Linked DNA regions of Leptothrix cholodnii SP-6. The main gene of each other region encodes a partner of the protein of the gene in region 2 in a complex. Links are inferred from orthologs where the notes say so. Each region holds a gene or a part of one and is shown on either strand. Other genes may lie near its edges. The genes, in order: rpsJ and nusB.

Region 1 (2,786 bases), 1.1 Mb from region 2 along the record:
GCGTGACATCACCGGCGGTCTGCCGCGGGTGGCCGAGCTGTTCGAGGCCCGCACGCCCAAGGACAAGGGCATCCTGGCCGAGGTCACCGGCACGGTGTCGTTCGGCAAGGAGACCAAGGGCAAGGTCCGGCTGCAGATCACCGATCCGGAAGGCAAGGTCTACGAAGAGCTGGTGCCCAAGGAAAAGAACATCGTGGTGCACGAAGGCCAGGTGGTCAACAAGGGCGAGTCGATCATCGACGGCCCGGCCGATCCGCAGGACATCCTGCGTCTGCTGGGGGTCGAGGAACTGGCGCGCTACATCGTCGACGAAGTGCAGGACGTCTATCGCCTGCAGGGCGTGAAGATCAACGACAAGCACATCGAGGTGATCGTTCGCCAGATGCTGCGCCGCGTGCAGATCACCAACCCGGGCGATTCGCACTACATCCTGGGCGAGCAGGTCGAGCGGTCCGAGCTGTTCGGCACCAACGACAAGCTGCGCGCGCAGGACAAGCTGCCGGCCACCTACTCCGACGTGCTGCTGGGCATCACCAAGGCCTCTTTGTCGACCGACTCGTTCATCTCGGCGGCTTCCTTCCAGGAAACGACCCGGGTGCTCACCGAGGCGGCCATCATGGGCAAGCGCGACGAGCTGCGTGGTCTGAAGGAAAACGTCATCGTCGGCCGTCTGATCCCGGCTGGTACCGGCATGGCGTATCACCAGGCGCGCAAGGCCAAGGACGAGCTCGACGACAACGAGCGTCGCCTGATCGCCATGCAGGAGGCGCAGGAAGCGCTGGCTGCCGTGGATGCCGACATGGCTGACTCCGCGGGGAACGCGGCGGAGTAAGGCGCCACACACGTGCGTCACGGCGCTTGCCGAGACGCGTGTAGATGCCAGTCTGAAGGCCCGCCTTGGCGGGCCTTTTTTCGCCCTCGTGAACCCGTGGCGGATCGGTTCAGGGCACCAGGCGGCTCCTTGAATTATTTGTCAGATAACGCTTGCGCCAGGTTCGAATCCTTGTCATAATATCTTTCTCAGTCGCGGAGTGGAGCAGTCTGGTAGCTCGTTGGGCTCATAACCCAAAGGTCGCAGGTTCAAATCCTGCCTCCGCAACCAAGGTATTCAAGGACTTCAGGTCCGTAAAAAGCCAACCAGCCGGTTGGCTTTTTTGTTTTCTGCTCGGGTTTTTGCTTGATATCGCGCCGTTTCAGGCGGCGCGGGCTTGGCGGTGTGCGTTTGCGGTGCTTTTGGACCAAGACCAACATCAAGGCCCAAGCCCGACCAGGCAAGAAAAAACCCCCTGAGCCACCGCGTTGCGCTGGCTCAGGGGGTTGATGTGCTGCGTTGGCAGCGGCTGCTTATTGCAGCTTGATTTCGACGTCCACGCCTGCGGGCAGGTCGAGCTTCATCAGGGCGTCAACCGTCTTGTCGGTCGGATCGACGATGTCCATCAGGCGCTGGTGGGTGCGCATTTCAAACTGGTCGCGGCTGGTCTTGTTGACGTGCGGCGAACGCAGGATGTCGAAACGCTGCATGCGGGTCGGCAGGGGCACGGGGCCCTTGACGATCGCACCCGTGCGCTTGGCGGTCTCGACGATTTCCTGAGCCGACTGGTCGATCAGCTTGTAATCGAAGGCCTTCAGACGGATGCGGATCTTTTGCTTTTGCATGGTCATTCCTTAAAGAGCGGAGTGCAGCCCGAGGGCTGCGCGAACGGATGCGGGCGCCAGGGCGCCCGCAAGGTTCACACTTACGCGATGATCTTGGCCACGACGCCGGCGCCGACGGTACGGCCGCCTTCGCGGATGGCGAAACGCAGGCCTTCTTCCATGGCGATCGGGGCGATCAGCTTGACCGTGATCGACACGTTGTCACCGGGCATGACCATTTCCTTGTCCTTGGGCAGCTCGATGGCGCCGGTGACGTCGGTGGTGCGGAAGTAGAACTGCGGGCGGTAGTTGTTGAAGAACGGCGTGTGGCGGCCGCCTTCTTCCTTGCTCAGCACGTAGATCTCGCCCGTGAAGTGGGTGTGCGGCTTGACGCTGCCCGGCTTGCACAGCACTTGGCCGCGCTGCACGTCTTCGCGCTTGGTGCCGCGCAGCAGGATGCCGACGTTGTCGCCCGCCTGACCTTGGTCGAGCAGCTTGCGGAACATCTCGACGCCGGTGCAGGTGGTGTTCTGCGTGGCGCTGATGCCGACGATCTCGATGGCTTCGCCGACCTTGATGATGCCGCGCTCGATACGGCCGGTCACCACGGTGCCGCGACCCGAGATCGAGAACACGTCTTCGACCGGCATCAGGAAGGCGCCGTCGACCGCGCGCTCGGGCGTGGGGATGTAGCTGTCGAGCGCATCGGCCAGCTTCATGATGGCCTGCTCGCCCAGCGGGCCCTTGTCGCCTTCGAGGGCGAGCTTGGCGCTGCCGTGCACGATCGGGGTGTCGTCACCCGGGAACTCGTACTTGTCGAGCAGCTCGCGCACTTCCATTTCGACCAGCTCGAGCAGCTCGGCGTCGTCGACCATGTCGCACTTGTTCAGGAACACGATGATGTACGGCACACCGACCTGACGCGCCAGCAGGATGTGCTCGCGGGTCTGGGGCATCGGGCCGTCGGCGGCCGAGCACACCAGGATCGCGCCGTCCATCTGGGCGGCGCCGGTGATCATGTTCTTGACGTAGTCGGCGTGACCCGGGCAGTCGACGTGTGCGTAATGGCGGTTGGCCGTTTCGTACTCGACGTGCGCGGTGTTGATGGTGATGCCGCGTGCCTTCTCTTCGGGCGCTGCGTCGATCTGGTC
Region 2 (16,271 bases):
CAGGCATCTCGACGGCGCATCGGCGCAGTTGCAGGCCGACCTGCACTTCCTGCGCAGCAGCAGCGTCGCCCTCAACCAGGCCCTGCGCATCAGCGTGCACAGCGGCAGCGCCGGCAGCTGCTACCTCGTTCACAGCGGCGATGCCGACCAATGCGCCTGCACTTTCGTGGCCGGCGCCGAGCCCGTCGGCAATTGCGAGCCGGGTGCCGAACTGCTGCGCAGCCAGGCCTGGGCCGGCAACGCCGTGGCGGTGCGTGCCAACGTCGCATCGATGCGCGTCGACCCGCGACACGGCACCTTCAGCCCCACCGGAAGCATCGAGATCCAGGCCGGCGACGGCCCGGTGCTGCGTCATGTCGTGAACATCCTGGGCCGCTTGCGGTTGTGCGCACCGGGCACGGCGATCACCGGCGTGGCAGCATGCTGAAACACCGCGGCTTCACGCTCATCGAACTGCTGATCGGCGTGGCGGTGCTCGCCATCGTGTCCACGCTGGCCTGGCCCAGCTATCAGCAGCAGGTGCAACGGGCTCGCAGGGCCGATGCCTACGCCGCCCTCGCCCGCCTGCAGCAGGCCCAGGAGCGCCGACGCAGCCAGCTGCCGGCCTACACCGCCACGCTCGGTGAAGGCGGCCTCGGCCTGAGCGCCGCCAGCACCGACGGCCACTACGCGTTGTCCACCAGCGTCGCCGACGAAACCGCCGGCACGGCCTACCGCGTCAGCGCCAGCGCATCGGGCGCGCAGAGTGCGGACACCGCCTGCCGCCACCTGGCGATCGACGTCGACGGCGGCCGCCTGCAGATGCGCTCGGGCAGCAGTTCCGCGCTGGGCAACGACAGCGCCACCAACCTGCGCTGCTGGAACCTGTGACCGCCATGCCCGACAGAAGCACCGGCCTGGGCCTGATCGAGATCATGGTGGCGATCGCGCTGGGGCTGTTCCTGGTGGCCAGCGTGGCGGCGCTGGTGGTCGGGCAACTGGCCGAACAGCGCCGGCTGCTGCTCGAATCGCGCCTCAACCAGGACCTGCGCGCCACCGCCGACCTGATCGTGCGCGACCTGCGCCGCGCCGGTCACTGGGGCAGCGCCGAACGTGGCGTGTGGTCGGGCGGCCCGACTGCCCCCGCAGCCAATCCCTACGCCGGCCTGCATCCCGGCGCCGACACCGCCGCCGCCAGCCTGGGCTACAGCTACAGCCGCGACACCACCGAAGACCAGGCCAGCGGCAACGCCGAAAAGTTCGGCTTTCGCATCAACACCAACACCCGCGCCTTCGAACTGCGCCTGGCCGGCAACGACATCACGCCCGGCAACGGCGACCAGTGGCAGGCCCTCACCGACCCGGCCCTGCTGCGCGTCACGCGCTGGCAGGTGCGCCACGAATCGCGGTCGGTGAGCCTGCTCGGCCACTGCGCCATCCCGGTCTGCCCCACCGGCAGCAGCACCTGTCCGCCCACCGTGCGGCTGCGTCAGGTCCACATCGAGCTCGACGCCACCGACGCACGCGACAGCAGCGTGCAGCGCAGCCTGGTGACGCGGGTGCGACTGCGCAACGACGAGGTCAGCGGTGCCTGCCCGGGGGCCTGACCGTCCACCGGCGGCGCAGGCCGGCAGCGGCACCCTGCCGGTGCTGCTGATCCTGCTGATGGCACTGGCCCTGATGCAGCTCTACAGCCAGCGCGCGCTGATCTTCGAGCAGCGCGCCGTCGCCAACCAGGTGCGTGCAGCCTGGGCCGCCGAAGCCGCCGAGGCCGGCCTCGCCTGGACGCTCGCCCAGCTCAACCGCAGCGGCAGCGTCGACGCCGCCTGCCTGCCCTTGGCCGCGCATCCCGCCGGCGGCAGCAGCTTGCGCGAACGCCTGCTCGGCACCGAGCCCGACACCGGCGCCCTGTCGATCGCCACGACCGACGCCGCCTGCGTGCGCGACGGCCACTGGCGCTGCAGTTGCCCGACCACCGGTGCGGCCAGCCTCGCGGCGAGCGCCGATGCACTCAACCACCCGGCGTTTTCGGTGCGACTGCAGGACGGCCCGCCGGGTACCGCCCCGAACGGCCTGATGCGGCTGGTGGTCACCGGCTGCAGCCACCTCGGACAAGGCTGCGGCGGCAGCGCCGCGGCCGACGCACGCGCCGAGATCCGCGCCCTGCTCGCCCCCTATGGCCAGCTGCTGCGCCCGCCCGCCGCGGCGATCACCGCGCTGGGCGGTGTCACCGTCGGCCCGGGGGTCTCGCTGGTCAACGGCGACGCCGGCAGCGGCGGCCTGACCGTGCAATCGGCGGCGGCCATCGCGATCGACCCGGCCGGCCGGCTGTTCGGCCCACCGGGCCGCCCGGCCGAAGCCACGCTGGTGGCCGACGACCCGTCGCTGGGCGGCGACAGCGACGCGCTGTGGCGGCGCCATTTCGGTGCCGGCGCCGGCAGCGTGCGCGATCTGCCCACCCTTCACCGCATCGCCTGCCCGGCCGGTGGCTGCGGCGCCACCGAGGTGCAGGCCGCCATCGACGCCGGTCACCGCAGCCTCTGGCTCGAGGGCGATCTGCGTCTGGCCACCCCGGTTCGCTGGGGCGACGCCGATCGCAGCCTGCTGTTGCTGGTGGACGGCACGGCGCAGTGGCAAGGCCCGCTCGAGATCGACGCCTTGCTGGTCGCCCGCAGCCTCGCCTGGCAGGCCGGCGCGACCGGCGTGGCACGCCTGCGTGGTGCGCTCGTCAGCCTGGGCGTGGTCGACCTGCAGGGCAACGCCGAGATCGTGCGCGATCGCGCCGTGCTCGATCGCCTGCGCCATGCAGCGGGCGCCTACGCCGTGGTGCCCGGCAGCTGGCAGGACTTCGTCAACCGATGAAACCGGTGTCCGGGCTCGCGCTGATCGAGGTTCTGGTCGCGATGGCGGTGCTGGCGATCGGTCTGGGCGGCACGCTGCGGCTGCAGACCTGGCTGCGTGTGGGCACCGACCTGTCGCGCCAGCGGGCCGAAGCGCTGCGGCTGGCCCAGGACAGCCACGAATCCCTGCGCGCCTACGCCAGCCTGGCGGACTGGACGGCCATTGCCGGCCACAGCCCCACGGGTGTCGCGCTGACGCATGCCAACACGGCGTACCAGCTCGAACGCAGCGTGACGACGCAGACCGATCCGCGCCTGAAGCACGTCAGCACGGTGCTGAGCTGGCCGGACCGCGACGGCCAGCAGCAGCAACTGCAGCTCGACACCCTGCTGGTCGGGCAGGACCCGACGCTCGCGGCCGCGCTGACACTCGACCGCGGCGCAGGGGCCACCGCGGGCAGCGTGGGCCGCGGGGCCAGCCCGCGCCACGCGCTGATCCCGGCCCGCGCCAAGTCGCTGGGCGGCGGACGCAGCGTCTTCAAGCCACGGGCGCAAGACCTGCTGGCCTGGGTCTTCGACGATCAGACCGGCAGCGTGGTGGCACGCTGCGACAGCACCGCCGGCCTGTCGAGCGCACAGCTCGACGCCAACAGCCTGGGCGCCTGCCGCGCCATCGCCGGCCTGCTGATCGGCGGCCACGTGCGCTTTGCGCTCGACACCGACAGCCCCGGCGCCGGCGACGCCCAGAACCCGCTGAGCCCCGCCCTGCCGCTCGACCTGCGCCTGCAGCTGACCAGCACCGGCCACCCCGACCCCGGTTGGGAATGCGCCGACGACGCGCCCGACTCGATCGGCGGCGCGCCGGCCCAGCTCGGCGTGATCTATCACTGCGTGATCCAGGGCGCCGGCCTGCCGCCGCGCTGGTCGGGCCGGCTCGACATCGTGCCGATCGGCTGGACGCTGGCCAGCAGCGGTGTCACCGGCTACCGCGTCTGCCGCTACAGCGCCGACCACAACCGCAACGGCCGCATCGACAACGCCGAACACCCGGCCAGCCACGCCGCGGTCGGCGAACCGCTGGGCGACCAGAACTTCCTGATCCTGCGCGCCGCGGCCGGCTGCCCGACCGACAGCGGCGTCTCGTTTGCGGGGCAAGGCGGCAACTGGCTGGACGACAGCAGCGTGGCGCACCAGCCCTGACGACGACATCGGCAAGATCGGCAATCTGCGACACGACACCGCGCCGCGCTGGCCGACCGCGATCACGCCGACAATGCCCGCCATGCCCGAGAACCACCCCCACGCCGACGCACCGGCCCCCTCGCCCGCCCCGTTCAGCCCGCAGGATCAGCAGGCGATGGCCCAGGCCCTCGCACTGGCCGAGCAGGGTTTCGGGCTGACCGAACCCAATCCGCGCGTCGGCTGCGTGATCGTCGACGCCCAGGGCCGGCTGCTCGGCAGCGGCCACACCCAGCAGGCCGGCGGCCCGCATGCCGAGGTGATGGCGATGCGCACGGCGCGCGCCGCCGGCCACTCGCTGATCGGCGCCACCGCCTACGTGACGCTCGAACCGTGCGCGCACCACGGCCGCACGCCGCCCTGCGCCGACGCGCTGATCGAAGCCGGCCTGAAGCGCGTGGTCGCGGCGATCACCGATCCGTTTCCGCTGGTCGCCGGCCAGGGCCTGGCGCGGCTGGCGGCGGCCGGCATCCAGGTCGAACAGGGCCTGATGGCCGAGGCCGCCACCGCCATCAACATCGGTTTCTTCTCGCGCGTGCTGCGCCAGCGGCCGTGGGTGCGCATGAAGGTGGCGGCCAGCCTGGACGGCCGCACCGCGCTGATGAACGGCCAGAGCCAGTGGATCACCGGCGCGGCCGCACGCGCCGACGGCCACGCCTGGCGGCGCCGCGCCAGCGCCGTGCTGACGGGCATCGGCACCGTGCTCGACGACGACCCGCGCCTCGACGTGCGCCACGTGCCCACGCCGCGCCAGCCGATGCGGGTGGTGGTCGATGCGCCGCTGCGCACGCCGGTCACGGCCCGGCTGCTCGCGCCGCCCGGCGAGGTGCTGGTCTACACCAGCGCCGACGAGACCGCCCAGGCCGCCTGGCTGGCCGAGGTGCAGGCGGCGCACGGCGCCCGCGCCGCGCTCGGCCCGGACGGCACCGACGTCGCGCCGCCGCTCGTGCAGTGCGTGTCGATGCCGGGCGGACCGGCCGGCAAGGTCGATCTGGCGGCGATGCTGGCCGACCTGGCGCGGCGCGGCGTCAACGAGCTGCACGTCGAGGCCGGCCATCGGCTCAACGGCTCGCTGCTGCGCGAGGGCCTGGTCGATGAATTCCTGGTCTACCTCGCACCCAAGCTGCTCGGCCTGGGCCGCGAGATGTGGAGCTGGGGCCCGCTCGAAAGCCTGGACCAGGCGATCGAGCTCGAATGGGGCGACGTCCAGTCCGTCGGAGGCGACCTGCGTCTGCTGGCGCGCCCGCGCGGCCGGCTCGCCGGCTGGCTGCCCGGCACGCCCTGAAGCCGCGATTGCAGCGGGCCCGGGCACCAGCCGCCTACAATTCACGGATGGCAATATCTCCAATTCCCGAGCTGGTGGCCGAACTGGCCGCCGGACGCATGGTCATCCTCGTCGACGAGGAAGACCGCGAAAACGAAGGCGACCTGGTCCTTGCGGCCGAGATGGTCACACCGGAAGCGATCAACTTCATGGCCAAGCACGGCCGTGGGCTGATCTGCCTGACGATGACGCGCGAGCGCTGCGATCACCTGCAACTGCCGCCGATGACGCCGCGCAACGGCACCAAGCACAGCACTGCGTTCACGGTCTCGATCGAAGCCCGCACCGGCGTGACCACCGGCATCTCGGCCGCCGATCGCTCGCGCACCGTCGAAGTGGCGGTGGCCCGCGACACCACGGCCGCCGATCTGGTCCAGCCCGGCCACATCTTCCCGCTGCAGGCGCAGGATGGCGGCGTGCTGATGCGCGCCGGCCATACCGAAGCCGGCTGCGACCTCGCCCGCATGGCCGGCCTGTCGGCCTCGTCGGTGATCTGCGAGATCATGAACGACGACGGCACGATGGCGCGCCTGCCCGAGCTGGAAGTGTTCGCCCAGCAGCACGGCCTGAAGATCGGCACCATCGCCGACCTCATCACCTACCGCAGCCGCAACGAATCGCTGGTCGAGCAGCTCTCGCGCCAGCAGCTCGCCACGCCGTGGGGCGGCTTCGACTGCCGCACCTTCCGCGACCGCACCGGCCAGATCCACCTGGCGCTGAGCCTGGGCGACTGGCAGCCCGAGGACGAAGTGCTGGTGCGCGTGCACGAGCCGCTGTCGGTGCTCGACCTGCTCGACGCCAGCACCTCGCGCCATTCGTGGTCGCTGCCGCAGGCGCTGACCACGCTGCAGGCCACCGGCCGCGGCGTGGCCGTGCTGCTCAATGCCGGCCGCGATGCCGAGGCGCTGCTCGGCCAGATCAAGCCCGACGGCTTCGAGCCGCAGCGCGGCTCCACCGACCTGCGCACCTACGGCGTGGGCGCGCAGATCCTGCTCGAGCTCGGCGTGCGCCGCATGAAGCTGATGAGCAACCGCCGCCGCCTGCCCAGCATGACCGGCTACGGCCTCGAAGTGACCGGCTTCATGCCGACCCCCGGCTGAATGCGCGCCCGGTCGTCGTCACCCACCCAGCACTCGAACCTTTCCAGGGAAACGCCATGAAAAACGCAGACCGGGGCGTCGCCGCGGAACTCGACGGATCGGACCTGCGCGTGGCCATCGTGCAGGCGCGCTTCAATGCCGCCATCACCGAACAGCTCGCCAGCAGCTGCATCGCCGAACTCGAGGCGCTGGGCGTGCTCGCCAAGCACATCAAGCACGTCACCGTGCCCGGCGCGCTCGAAGTGGCGCTGGCGCTGCAGGCGCTGGCCGAGCAGAAGGACCACGACGCGCTGATCGCGCTGGGCTGCATCATCCGCGGCGAGACCTACCACTTCGAGCTGGTCGCCAACGAAAGCGGCGCGGCGGTGACGCGGGTCTCGCTCGAACACGGCGTGCCGATCGCCAACGCCATCCTCACGGTCGAGAACGAGGCCCAGGCCTGGGCCCGTGCCGACGAAAAAGGCCGTGACGCCGCGCGTGTCGCGGTCGAGATGGCCAATCTGATGGAAGACCTCTCTTGAACGCTCCCCTGTCCAAGCCGGCGCCCGGCGGCAAGCCGCGCGGCAACGCCACGCCCGCCGGCGCGCCGCGCCCGAAGTCGGCCCGCCGACGTTCGCGTGAGCTGGCGCTGCAAGGCCTCTACGAATGGCAGGTCGGCCAGGCCGACTCGCACGTCGTCGAGGCCCACATGCGCGAGCAGGAAGACCACGCCAAGTGCGACACGGCGCATTTCTCGGCGCTGCTGCACGGCTGCATCGCCCAGGTGGCGGCGCTCGACGCGGTGCTGACGCCGCACCTCGACCGCCGCGTGCAGGAGCTGTCGCCGGTCGAACACGGCGTGCTGCTGATCGGCGCCTACGAGCTGCAGCACTGCCTCGACGTGCCGTACAAGGTGGCGATCAACGAGGCGGTCGAACTGGCCAAGTCGTTCGGCGGCACCGACGGGCACAAGTACGTCAACGGCGTGCTCGACAAGGCCGCCGCCGACCTGCGCCCCGCCGAAGTGGCCGCCCAGCGCAACCGCCGCACCTGATCCGGCCCGCAGCCGGATCGATCCTCCCACCCCACCGTCGCCACTAGCGTGTCCCACGCTGCAGGTTTCACCCTGAACCCGACCCCGGCCCGGACCGGGCCTTTGCGCCTGGCCCGCCGGGTCGACCAGATCGAGCCGTTCTGGGTGATGGAGTGCGCCAAGGCGGCCGACGAGATCGCCCGCAGCCCGGCCTGCGACCCGGCACTCGGCGGCGAGTCGATGATCTACCTGAACATCGGCGAGCCCGACTTCACCGCGCCGCCGCGGGTGCTCGAAGCCGCGCAGCGGTGCCTGGCCGAGGGCCGCACCCAGTACACGAGCGCCACCGGCCTGCCGGCGCTGCGCGAGGCGATCGCGCGCTGGTACGCCAGCCGCTGGGGTCTGGACATCGACCCGGCGCGCATCGTGATCACCGCCGGCGCCTCGGCCGCGCTGCAGCTGCTGTGCACCGCGCTGGTCGAGCCGGGCGACGAGATCCTGATGCCCGACCCGAGCTACCCCTGCAACCGCCATTTCGTGACGGCCGCAGGCGGCGTGCCCCGGCTGCTGCCGGCCGGCCCGGCGCAGCGTTTCCAGCTCGACGCCGCCTCGGTGGCCGAGGCCTGGGGCCCGGCCACGCGCGGCGTGATGCTGGCCTCGCCGTCCAACCCGACCGGCACCTCGATCGACGCCGACGAGCTGCAGCGCATCGTCGAAGTCGTGCGCGCGCGCGGCGGCATCACGATCGTCGACGAGATCTACCTCGCGCTCGGCTACGACAGCGCACACGACCGCAGCGCGCTGGCGCTGGGCGACGACGTGCTGGTGATCAACAGCTTCAGCAAGTACTTCGGCATGACCGGCTGGCGGCTCGGCTGGCTGGTGCTGCCGCCGGCGCTGGTCGGCGCGGTCGAGAAGCTGGCGCAGAACTTCTACATCTGCGCCTCGGCCGTGGCCCAGCACGCCGCGCTGGCGTGTTTCCACCCCGACACGCTGGCCGAGTGCGAGCGCCGCCGCGAGGTCATGCGCCAGCGCCGCGACGCCATCGTGCCGCAGCTCGAAGCGCTCGGCCTGGCCGTGCCGGTGCGCCCGGACGGCGCCTTCTACGTCTGGATGGACACCCGCCGCCATGCGAGCAACAGCTGGGATTTCTGCTTCGACATGATGCGCAGCGCACACGTGGCCCTCACCCCCGGACGCGATTTCGGCCATGCCGAGACCGCCCACTACGCCCGACTGTCGTTCGCCAGCTCGCTGCCGCAGCTGGAAGCGGCGGTGGCTCGCCTGCAGCGCGTCCTGCGCCCACAGTCATGAGCCGCATCACCCCGCACGCCCCCACCCGGCCCGGCCTGCTCGACACCACCGGGCCGCTCGACGCCGAGCTGTCCGGCCCGCTCAGCACCAGCGGCGCGCTCGATTTCCTGTCGCCGCGCCGGCACGAGGACACCCAGCGGCTCGACGGCAAGCCCGGGGCCCCCGCGGGCGCCGGGCCGAGCGGCCCCGACACCACGCCGCAGGTCGACCAGGTCGGCCGCTACAGCCTGGAGCAGCGCCTCGGCCAGGGCGGCCTGGGCACCGTCTGGTCGGCCTACGACACCGTGCTGGCGCGCCAGGTGGCAGTCAAGACGCTGACCATCGCCGCCGCGCCGGGTCAGCGCGAGGAACTCGCCGCCCGGGTGCTCGACGAGGCCCGCGCCGCCGCGCGCCTGAGCCACCCGCACATCGTCACCGTGCACGACGCCGGCGTCAGCCCCGAGGGCGCCTACATCGCGATGGAACTGCTGCGCGGCAAGGACCTTGCCGACCTGCTGCGCAGCGGCTGGCGGCCCAGCCCCGAGCAGGCCGCGCTGATCGTGCGGCGGGTCGCCGACGCGCTCGGCTACGCCCACAGCAAGGGCGTGATCCACCGCGACGTCAAGCCGGCCAACATCTTCATGGTCGGCCGCACCCGGCCGGTGGTGCTCGATTTCGGCATCGCCCGCCTGATCAACCGAGACCAGGGCGGCCCCGCGCTGGGTTCGCCGTATTACGCCGCGCCCGAGCAGTACGACGGCCGCGAATGCGATCAGCGCAGCGACGTCTACTCGCTCGGCGTGGTGCTCTACGAACTATTGACCGGCCAGCGGCCCTACAACGGCAGCTCGCTCGACGAGATCCGCCAGGCCGTGCGCACCGGCCGGGCTCAGCGGCCGACCCAGATCATCGCGGCGGTGCCGCCCGCGCTCGAGACGCTGGTGATGCAGGCGATCGACATCGATCCCGCCGCACGCCCACGTTCGGCCGGCGCGATGGCGCGCGAGCTGCGCACCTGGCTCGCCACCCTGCCCAACGCCCCCAACGCCACCTGGCCGCAGCAGCCCCCGGCCGCCAGCGCCGACCCGGCCCGTGCGCAGCGCCCGAACGCCGAGGCGGTCACGCGCCGGCGCGCCGAGCTGGAGGTGGCCTCGCTGCCGCCGGCTGCCAATCCGGGCGTCGCGCCGGCCGCCGACTTCCCGTCGCTGCCGACGAATCCGGCCGCCGGCGAAGCCGATCCCGCATCTCGGGGCACCGGCACGGCGCCGGGCCGGCCCTCCTTGCTGCCCGCCGTGCTGGTGGCCTGCGTGCTGGGGCTGCTGGTGCTGGTCGGCTGGCTGATGCTGAGCCGTTGAACCGAGCCATCCCATCACCGTGAACGCACCGATCCGGCCCGCAGACCGCGCGGCGACTGCCCCCTTCACCTGGCCCCTGCGCGTCTACTGGGAAGACACCGACGCCGGCGGCGTGGTCTTCTACGCCAACTACCTGAAGTTCTTCGAGCGCGCGCGCACCGAATGGCTGCGCAGCCTGGGCTTCTCGCAGGAGCAGTTGCGCCTCGATACCGGCGTGATGTTCGTCGTCACCGATACTTCGGTGCGCTACCGCCAACCCGCCCGGCTCGACGAAGAACTGCACGTCAGCGTGCGGGTGGTCGAACAAGGCCGCGCCAGCCTGGTGATCGACCAGCAGGTGCAGCGCGCCGACACGCTGCTGGTCGAAGGCCGCATCCGCATCGGCTGCGTCGACAGCCGCACTTTCGTGCCGCGACGCATCCCCCCTTTCATCCTTGAACGAATGACTGCTGCATGAACCAGGACCTGAATATCCTGCACCTCATCACCCAGGCCAGCTTTGTGGTCCAGCTGGTGATGGCGACACTGATGCTGGTTTCGCTGGCGAGCTGGGCCGTGATCTTCGGCAAGCTGATCGGCCTGCGCCGGGTGCGCGGCGCCAACGACGGCTTCGAGCGCGAGTTCTGGTCGGGCCGCAACGTCCAGGAGCTCTACGCCCACAGCGAGCGCAACGCCGAGATCGGCGCGCCGCTCGAACGCATCTTCGCGTCGGGCATGCGCGAGTTCCTGAAGCTGCGCGAGCGCCGCGTCGGCGATGCCGGCTCGCTGCTCGACGGCGCGCGCCGCGCCATGCGCGCGAGCCTGCAGCGCGAGATGGACGCGGTCGAGCACAACCTGTCGTTCCTGGCCACGGTCGGCTCGGTGTCGCCGTACGTGGGCCTGTTCGGCACGGTGTGGGGGATCATGCATGCCTTCACCGGCCTGGCCAACGTGCAGCAGGTGTCGCTGGCCACCGTCGCGCCCGGCATCGCCGAGGCCCTGGTGGCGACCGCGATCGGCCTGTTCGCGGCCATCCCGGCGGTGATCGCCTACAACCGCTTCTCGCGCGACATCGACCGCATCGCGATCCAGCTCGAGACCTTCGTCGAGGAGTTCTCCAACATCCTGGCGCGCAACATCGGCCAGGGCGCGGGCGCGGGTGCCTCGGCGCCCAACACGCGCTGAGCCGGAGACACCCATGGCAGCCCTCGCCAGCCGCGGCTCACGCCGGCGCACCATCAACGAGATCAACATGGTGCCGTTCATCGACGTCATGCTGGTGCTGCTGATCATCTTCATGGTCAGCGCCCCGCTGATGACACCCGGCGTGATCGACCTGCCCAGCATCGGCCAGGCCCAGCGCCAGCCCGACAAGGTGATCGAGGTCATCATCGACAGCGCCGAGATGCTGCGCCTGAAGGTCAGCGGCCCGCCCGGCAGCGCCGGCGCCGGCACCCCGGCCGACAAGGCAGGCAGCGAAGGCGAGCGCATCGCGCTGCGCCAGCTGAGCCCGCGCGTCAAGGCGCTGCAGGGCGGCTCGAACCAGGTGCCGGTGATCATCTCGGCCGACAAGGGCGTCAAGTACGAGGCCGTCGTGCGCATCATGGACACGCTGCAGAAAGCCGGCGTGGCCCGCGTCGGACTGGCCGTGCGCACCACCGGCACCTGAACGATGGCGACGAGGATGGCAAGCCCCGAGCTGGCGCTGGACGCGATGCGCCGCCCGCCGTCGCCCGACGGCATGGGCGCGGGCACGACGCTGGCCGTGCTGGTGCACGTCGGCCTGGTCGCCGCGCTGGCCTACGGCGTGGCTTGGCGGCGCCACGAGGTCAACACCGTCTCGGCCGAACTCTGGGCCGCCGTGCCGCAGATCGCCGCGCCGATGGCCGCCGAGCCCCCGCCGCCGGCCGTGCCCACGCCGGCACCGAAGCCGGCCCCTACCCCGCCGCCGCCTCCTGCGCCAGCCCCGCAGCCGCCACCCAAGGCCGAACCGAAACCCAGCCGCGACGCCGACATCGCGCTCGAGAAGGCACGCAAGAAGGCCGAGGCCGAGCGCGAAGAAGCCGAGCGCCTGGCCGAGAAGAAAAAGGCCGACGAGAAGAAGGCCCGGGACAAGCGCCTGGCCGACGAGAAGGCCGAAAAGCTCGCCAAGGCCGAGAAGGAAAAGGCCGAGAAGGCTGAAAAGGCGGAGAAAGCCGAAAAGGCCGAAGCCAAGCGCCTGGCTGACAAGAAGGAGGCCGAGGCAAAGGATCGCGCCGAAGCCGCCAAGGACGCCCGCGCCGCCAAGGCGCAGGCCGACGCCCTGGCCAAGCAGCGCGCCGACAACCTGCGGCGCCTGAACCAGCAGCTGGGCAACAACCCGGCCGTCGGCAACGCGACCACGCCCAGCGCCGGCACCGCGGCGCAGTCGGCCGCGCCGTCGGCCGGCTACGAGGGCCGCATCCGCGCGCGCATCCTGCCCAACATCGTCTTCACCGGCCGCATCAGCGGGCCGACGGTGGCCGAGGTCGAGGTGCGGGTGGCGCCCGACGGCACCATCCTCGGCAGCCGCCTGCTCAAGTCGAGCGGTCTGGCCGAATGGGACCAGGCGGTGCTGCGCGCCATCGAGCGCACCGAGATCCTGCCGCGCGACATCGACGGCCGGGTGCCGCCGCTGATGGTGCTGAGCTTCGACCCGAACCGGCGCTGATTCAAGTTCGCTCGGCGCGTCACCGATAAAGCTCTCAGAACCGGCCTGGCCGGTGCCTGACTGGGCCTGATCGATGACCGCCACCGCCAACCGCCTGCTCCTGAAAATCGACGCCCTGCGACTGGGCATGTTCGTCCAGCTCGACCTCGGCTGGATGAATCACCCGTTCCCGCGCAGCCGCTTCAAGCTCGACGATCCGGCGCAGATCGCCACCCTGCGTCAGCTCGGCGTGCTGGAAGTGCTGGTGCGACCGGACCTGAGCGATCCGGTGGCGTTTGCCGACAGCGCCCACGACGCCGGCCACGTCGCGGCTGCCGAGCCGGCGCCGTCTGGCGACACGGCCGCTGCCATCCCGACCCCCGCAGCAGCCACGGCTGCCGCCGACAGCAGCCCGCTGCGCCGGCGCATGCTCGAGCCGTGCTCGCAGCGCGAGCCGCTGCGTGCCGGCGACCCGACGCTGGCGATGCGGCGCGCGCAGCTCGGCCGCGAACGCGACAGCCTGGCACGCAGCGAACGCCTGCACGCGCAGGCCAGCCGCGCCTGGCTCGGCATCACCCGCGACGCGGTCAACAACCCGACCGGCGCGCACCACGCTGCGCTGCTGCTGGCCGACGGGCTGGTCGACGAACTGCTGGGCGACGACGACACCACCATCCGCGTGCTCAGCGAAGCCGCCGGCACCGCCGCTTCGCAGCATGCGCTCAACGTGACGGTGCTGTCGCTGCTGCTCGGCCGCAGCCTGGGCCTGGACGAAGCGACGATGCAGACCCTGGCCCTGGGCGCGCTGCTGCACGACATCGGCAAGCTGCTGCTGCCCGACCACCTGCGCAACGCCGACGCCAGCAACGGCGCGCTGCTGCTGCGTGAACGCCGCGAACACGTCGCCCAGGGCGCGCGCCTCGGCCTGGCGATGGGCCTGCAGGCCGCGGCGCTGCAGGTGATCAGCCAGCACCACGAGCAGCACGACGGCAGCGGCCTGCCGCTGGGCCTGGCGGGCAACGCGATCGCGATGCCCGCGCGCGTGGTCGCGCTGGTCGACACCTACGACCGGCTGTGCAACCCGATGGCCGGCCAGCCGCTGCGCACCCCGCACGAGGCGCAGGCGCTGCTGTTCGCGCACATGCGCAAGCAGCTCGATCCGGCCGTGCTGGCCGCGTTCATCAAGCTGCTGGGCGTCTACCCGCCCGGCTCGGTGGTGCAGCTCAACGACGAGCGGCTGGCGCTGGTGGTGGCGGTGCATCCGCAGCGCCCGCTCAAGCCGAGCGTGGTGGTGCACGACCCGCGCGTGCCGCGCGACGAGGCGCTGATCGTGCACCTGCAGCAAGAGCCCGGCCTGGGCATCCGCCGCAGCCTGCACCCGCAGCACCTGCCGCGGGCGGTGGTGGACTACCTGTCGCCCCGCGAGCGCGTCAGCTACTACTTCGCCCACGGCCTCGAACCGGCGGTGACAGCCACACACGGCCAGGCGGCGTGAAGCCCGACACCATGTCTCATCGCCTGCCCCCTCCCCTGCGCGACATCGAGTCGCCCGCCGGCGGCCCGGCCGCCCAGCCGACGGTCGAACCGGCCCTGCAGCAGCTGCTCGCCGGCCTGATCGAGGCCGCGTGTGTCGTCGACGCCCGTGCGCTGCACCTGCTCGCCGCCAACGCCGCCGCCTGCGACCTGTGGGGCTGCAGCCTGCCCGAGCTGCTCGGCCGGCCGGTGGTCGAACTGGCCGTCACGCCGGAAGACCAGCTGTTCTGGCTCGACCTCGAGGCCGACCCCGGCCAGCACGACGTGCACCTGCATTCCGACAGCCTGATCGAGCGCGGCGACGGCAGCCTGCGCGTGGTCGAGCGCCGCGTCAGCCTGATCCGCCTGGCCTGCGGCAGCCCCGCCTGGCTGCTCGTGCTGGTCGACCAGCAGAACGCCCAGCAGCTCGCCGACGAGGTCAGCCGGCTCGCCAGCGAACTCGGCGCCACGCTCGAATCGAGCCACGAGGCCATCCTCGTCACCGACCTGAACGGCCAGGTGCGCAGCCACAACGCGGCGTTCGCGACGCTCTGGCGACTCGGCGACGATGATGACAGCGGCGCCGACGACGGCACGGCCCGCACCGCCGGCGCCCGCCTGACCGCGCAGATCAGCCGCGCCATGGCCGACCCGCTCGGCTACGAGACCCTGCTCGACCAGCGCCAGGCCAGCCTGAGCGCCCCCCTCGGCGCCACCGAACCGGTCGGTGCCCGCTGCGCCACCGACCGGCTGCTGCTGGCCGACGGCCGCACCTTCGAGCGCCGGCTGGTGCCGCAGTACGGCCGCGGCCAGGCGGTCGGCTGGGTGCAGGTCTGGCGCGACCTGAGCCTCGAACTGGCCCAGCAGGCGCGCCTGCAGGTGGCCGCGCAGGTGTTCGAGGCCAGCCTCGACGCCCTGATCGTCACCGATGCGCAGCACCGCATCGTCGCCACCAACCCGGTCACGCAGGCCTTGACGGGGCTCGATGCCGGCGCGCTGCAAGGCCGCACACTGGCCTCGCTGCTGGCCGACACGATGCAGGCGCAGGTGATCTCCAACGCGCTGGCCGAGCTGCCGCGGCTCGGCCACTGGCAGGGCGAACTGACGCTCGGCAGCCCGCTGGGCGCGCTGCCGGTGCAGGCCCACCTGATCGACATGGCCGGCCTCGAACGTGGCGGCGCAGGCGGCTGCATCGTGGTGCTGCGCGACCTGCGCGAGCGCCTCGCCCAGGAGCGCCGGCTGCGTGAGCTGGCGCTCACCGACGCGCTCACCGGCCTGCCCAACAGGCTGCAGCTCGACCAGAAAGTGCGCGACGAGGTGCAGCGCTGCCAGAAGGCGACCGGCGGTTTTGCGCTGCTGCTGTTCGGCCTGGACCGCTTCACCCACATCAACGACTCGCTCGGCCACGGCTGTGGCGACCGGGTGCTGGTCGAGGTGGCGCGCCGGCTCAGCGCCAACGTGCGCCTGGGCGACGCGGTGGCGCGGCTGGGCGGCGACAGCTTCGTCATGATGCTCAAGGACAGCGACGCCGCCGCGGCCGAGCCGATCGCCCGCCGGCTGCTCGAGCAGCTGGCCGAGCCGCTGGCGCTCGACGGCCTGCGCCTGACGATCAAGGCCAGCGTCGGCATCGCGCTGTTCCCGGCCGACGGCGCCGACGCCGACAACCTGCTCAAAAACGCCGACAGCGCGATGCACCGCGTCAAGGAACGCCAGGGCGGCGCGCTGCGCTTCTATCAGCCGCAGATGAACGACGACCTGCTGGCGCGCATGCAGCTCGACCACGCGATGCGCCAGGCGCTCGCCCGCGGCGAGTTCCGGCTGCACTACCAGCCGCAGCTCGACCTGCACAGCGGCGCGGTGATCGGTGCCGAGGGCCTGTGCCGCTGGCGCGATGCCGAGCGGGGCGAGGTGTCGCCCGGGCGCTTCATTCCGGTGGCCGAGGAGACCGGCTTCATCGCCGAGCTCGGCCA

Evidence for each region.
Region 1: the proteins of nusB (region 2) and rpsJ are in contact, whole or in part, in a solved structure (PDB 3D3B), measured with the Escherichia coli proteins. The link is inferred for Leptothrix cholodnii SP-6 from one-to-one orthologs.

What each region holds. Positions count from the first base shown.
Region 1 is NC_010524.1:4,332,365-4,335,150, reverse strand. It holds rpsJ (30S ribosomal protein S10), read right to left. Parts: upstream 1,657-2,786; coding sequence 1,345-1,656; downstream 1-1,344. Other genes in the region: tuf (elongation factor Tu), read right to left, coding at 1,737-2,786; rpoC (DNA-directed RNA polymerase subunit beta'), read left to right, coding at 1-832. UniProt on the Escherichia coli protein: Involved in the binding of tRNA to the ribosomes. Part of the processive rRNA transcription and antitermination complex (rrnTAC). The complex forms an RNA-chaperone ring around the RNA exit tunnel of RNA polymerase (RNAP).
Region 2 is NC_010524.1:3,232,529-3,248,799, forward strand. What follows is about bases 5,818-8,757. They hold nusB (transcription antitermination factor NusB), read left to right. Parts: upstream 5,818-6,999; coding sequence 7,000-7,515; downstream 7,516-8,757. Other genes in these bases: ribBA (bifunctional 3,4-dihydroxy-2-butanone-4-phosphate synthase/GTP cyclohydrolase II), read left to right, coding at 5,818-6,482; ribH (6,7-dimethyl-8-ribityllumazine synthase), read left to right, coding at 6,539-7,003; LCHO_RS14705 (pyridoxal phosphate-dependent aminotransferase), read left to right, coding at 7,618-8,757. In the rest of the region: LCHO_RS14660 (GspH/FimT family pseudopilin), read left to right, coding at 1-427; LCHO_RS14665 (type IV pilin protein), read left to right, coding at 421-870; LCHO_RS14670 (PilW family protein), read left to right, coding at 876-1,586; LCHO_RS14675 (hypothetical protein), read left to right, coding at 1,567-2,841; LCHO_RS14680 (type IV pilus modification PilV family protein), read left to right, coding at 2,838-4,019; bifunctional diaminohydroxyphosphoribosylaminopyrimidine deaminase/5-amino-6-(5-phosphoribosylamino)uracil reductase RibD, read left to right, coding at 4,093-5,343; more of ribBA, read left to right, coding at 5,391-5,817; more of LCHO_RS14705, read left to right, coding at 8,758-8,808; LCHO_RS22290 (serine/threonine-protein kinase), read left to right, coding at 8,805-10,142; ybgC (tol-pal system-associated acyl-CoA thioesterase), read left to right, coding at 10,162-10,599; protein TolQ, read left to right, coding at 10,596-11,306; LCHO_RS14725 (biopolymer transporter ExbD), read left to right, coding at 11,320-11,790; cell envelope integrity protein TolA, read left to right, coding at 11,806-12,810; LCHO_RS14735 (cyclic di-GMP phosphodiesterase), read left to right, coding at 12,884-14,284; LCHO_RS14740 (sensor domain-containing protein), read left to right, coding at 14,296-16,271. UniProt on the Escherichia coli protein: Part of the processive rRNA transcription and antitermination complex (rrnTAC). The complex forms an RNA-chaperone ring around the RNA exit tunnel of RNA polymerase (RNAP).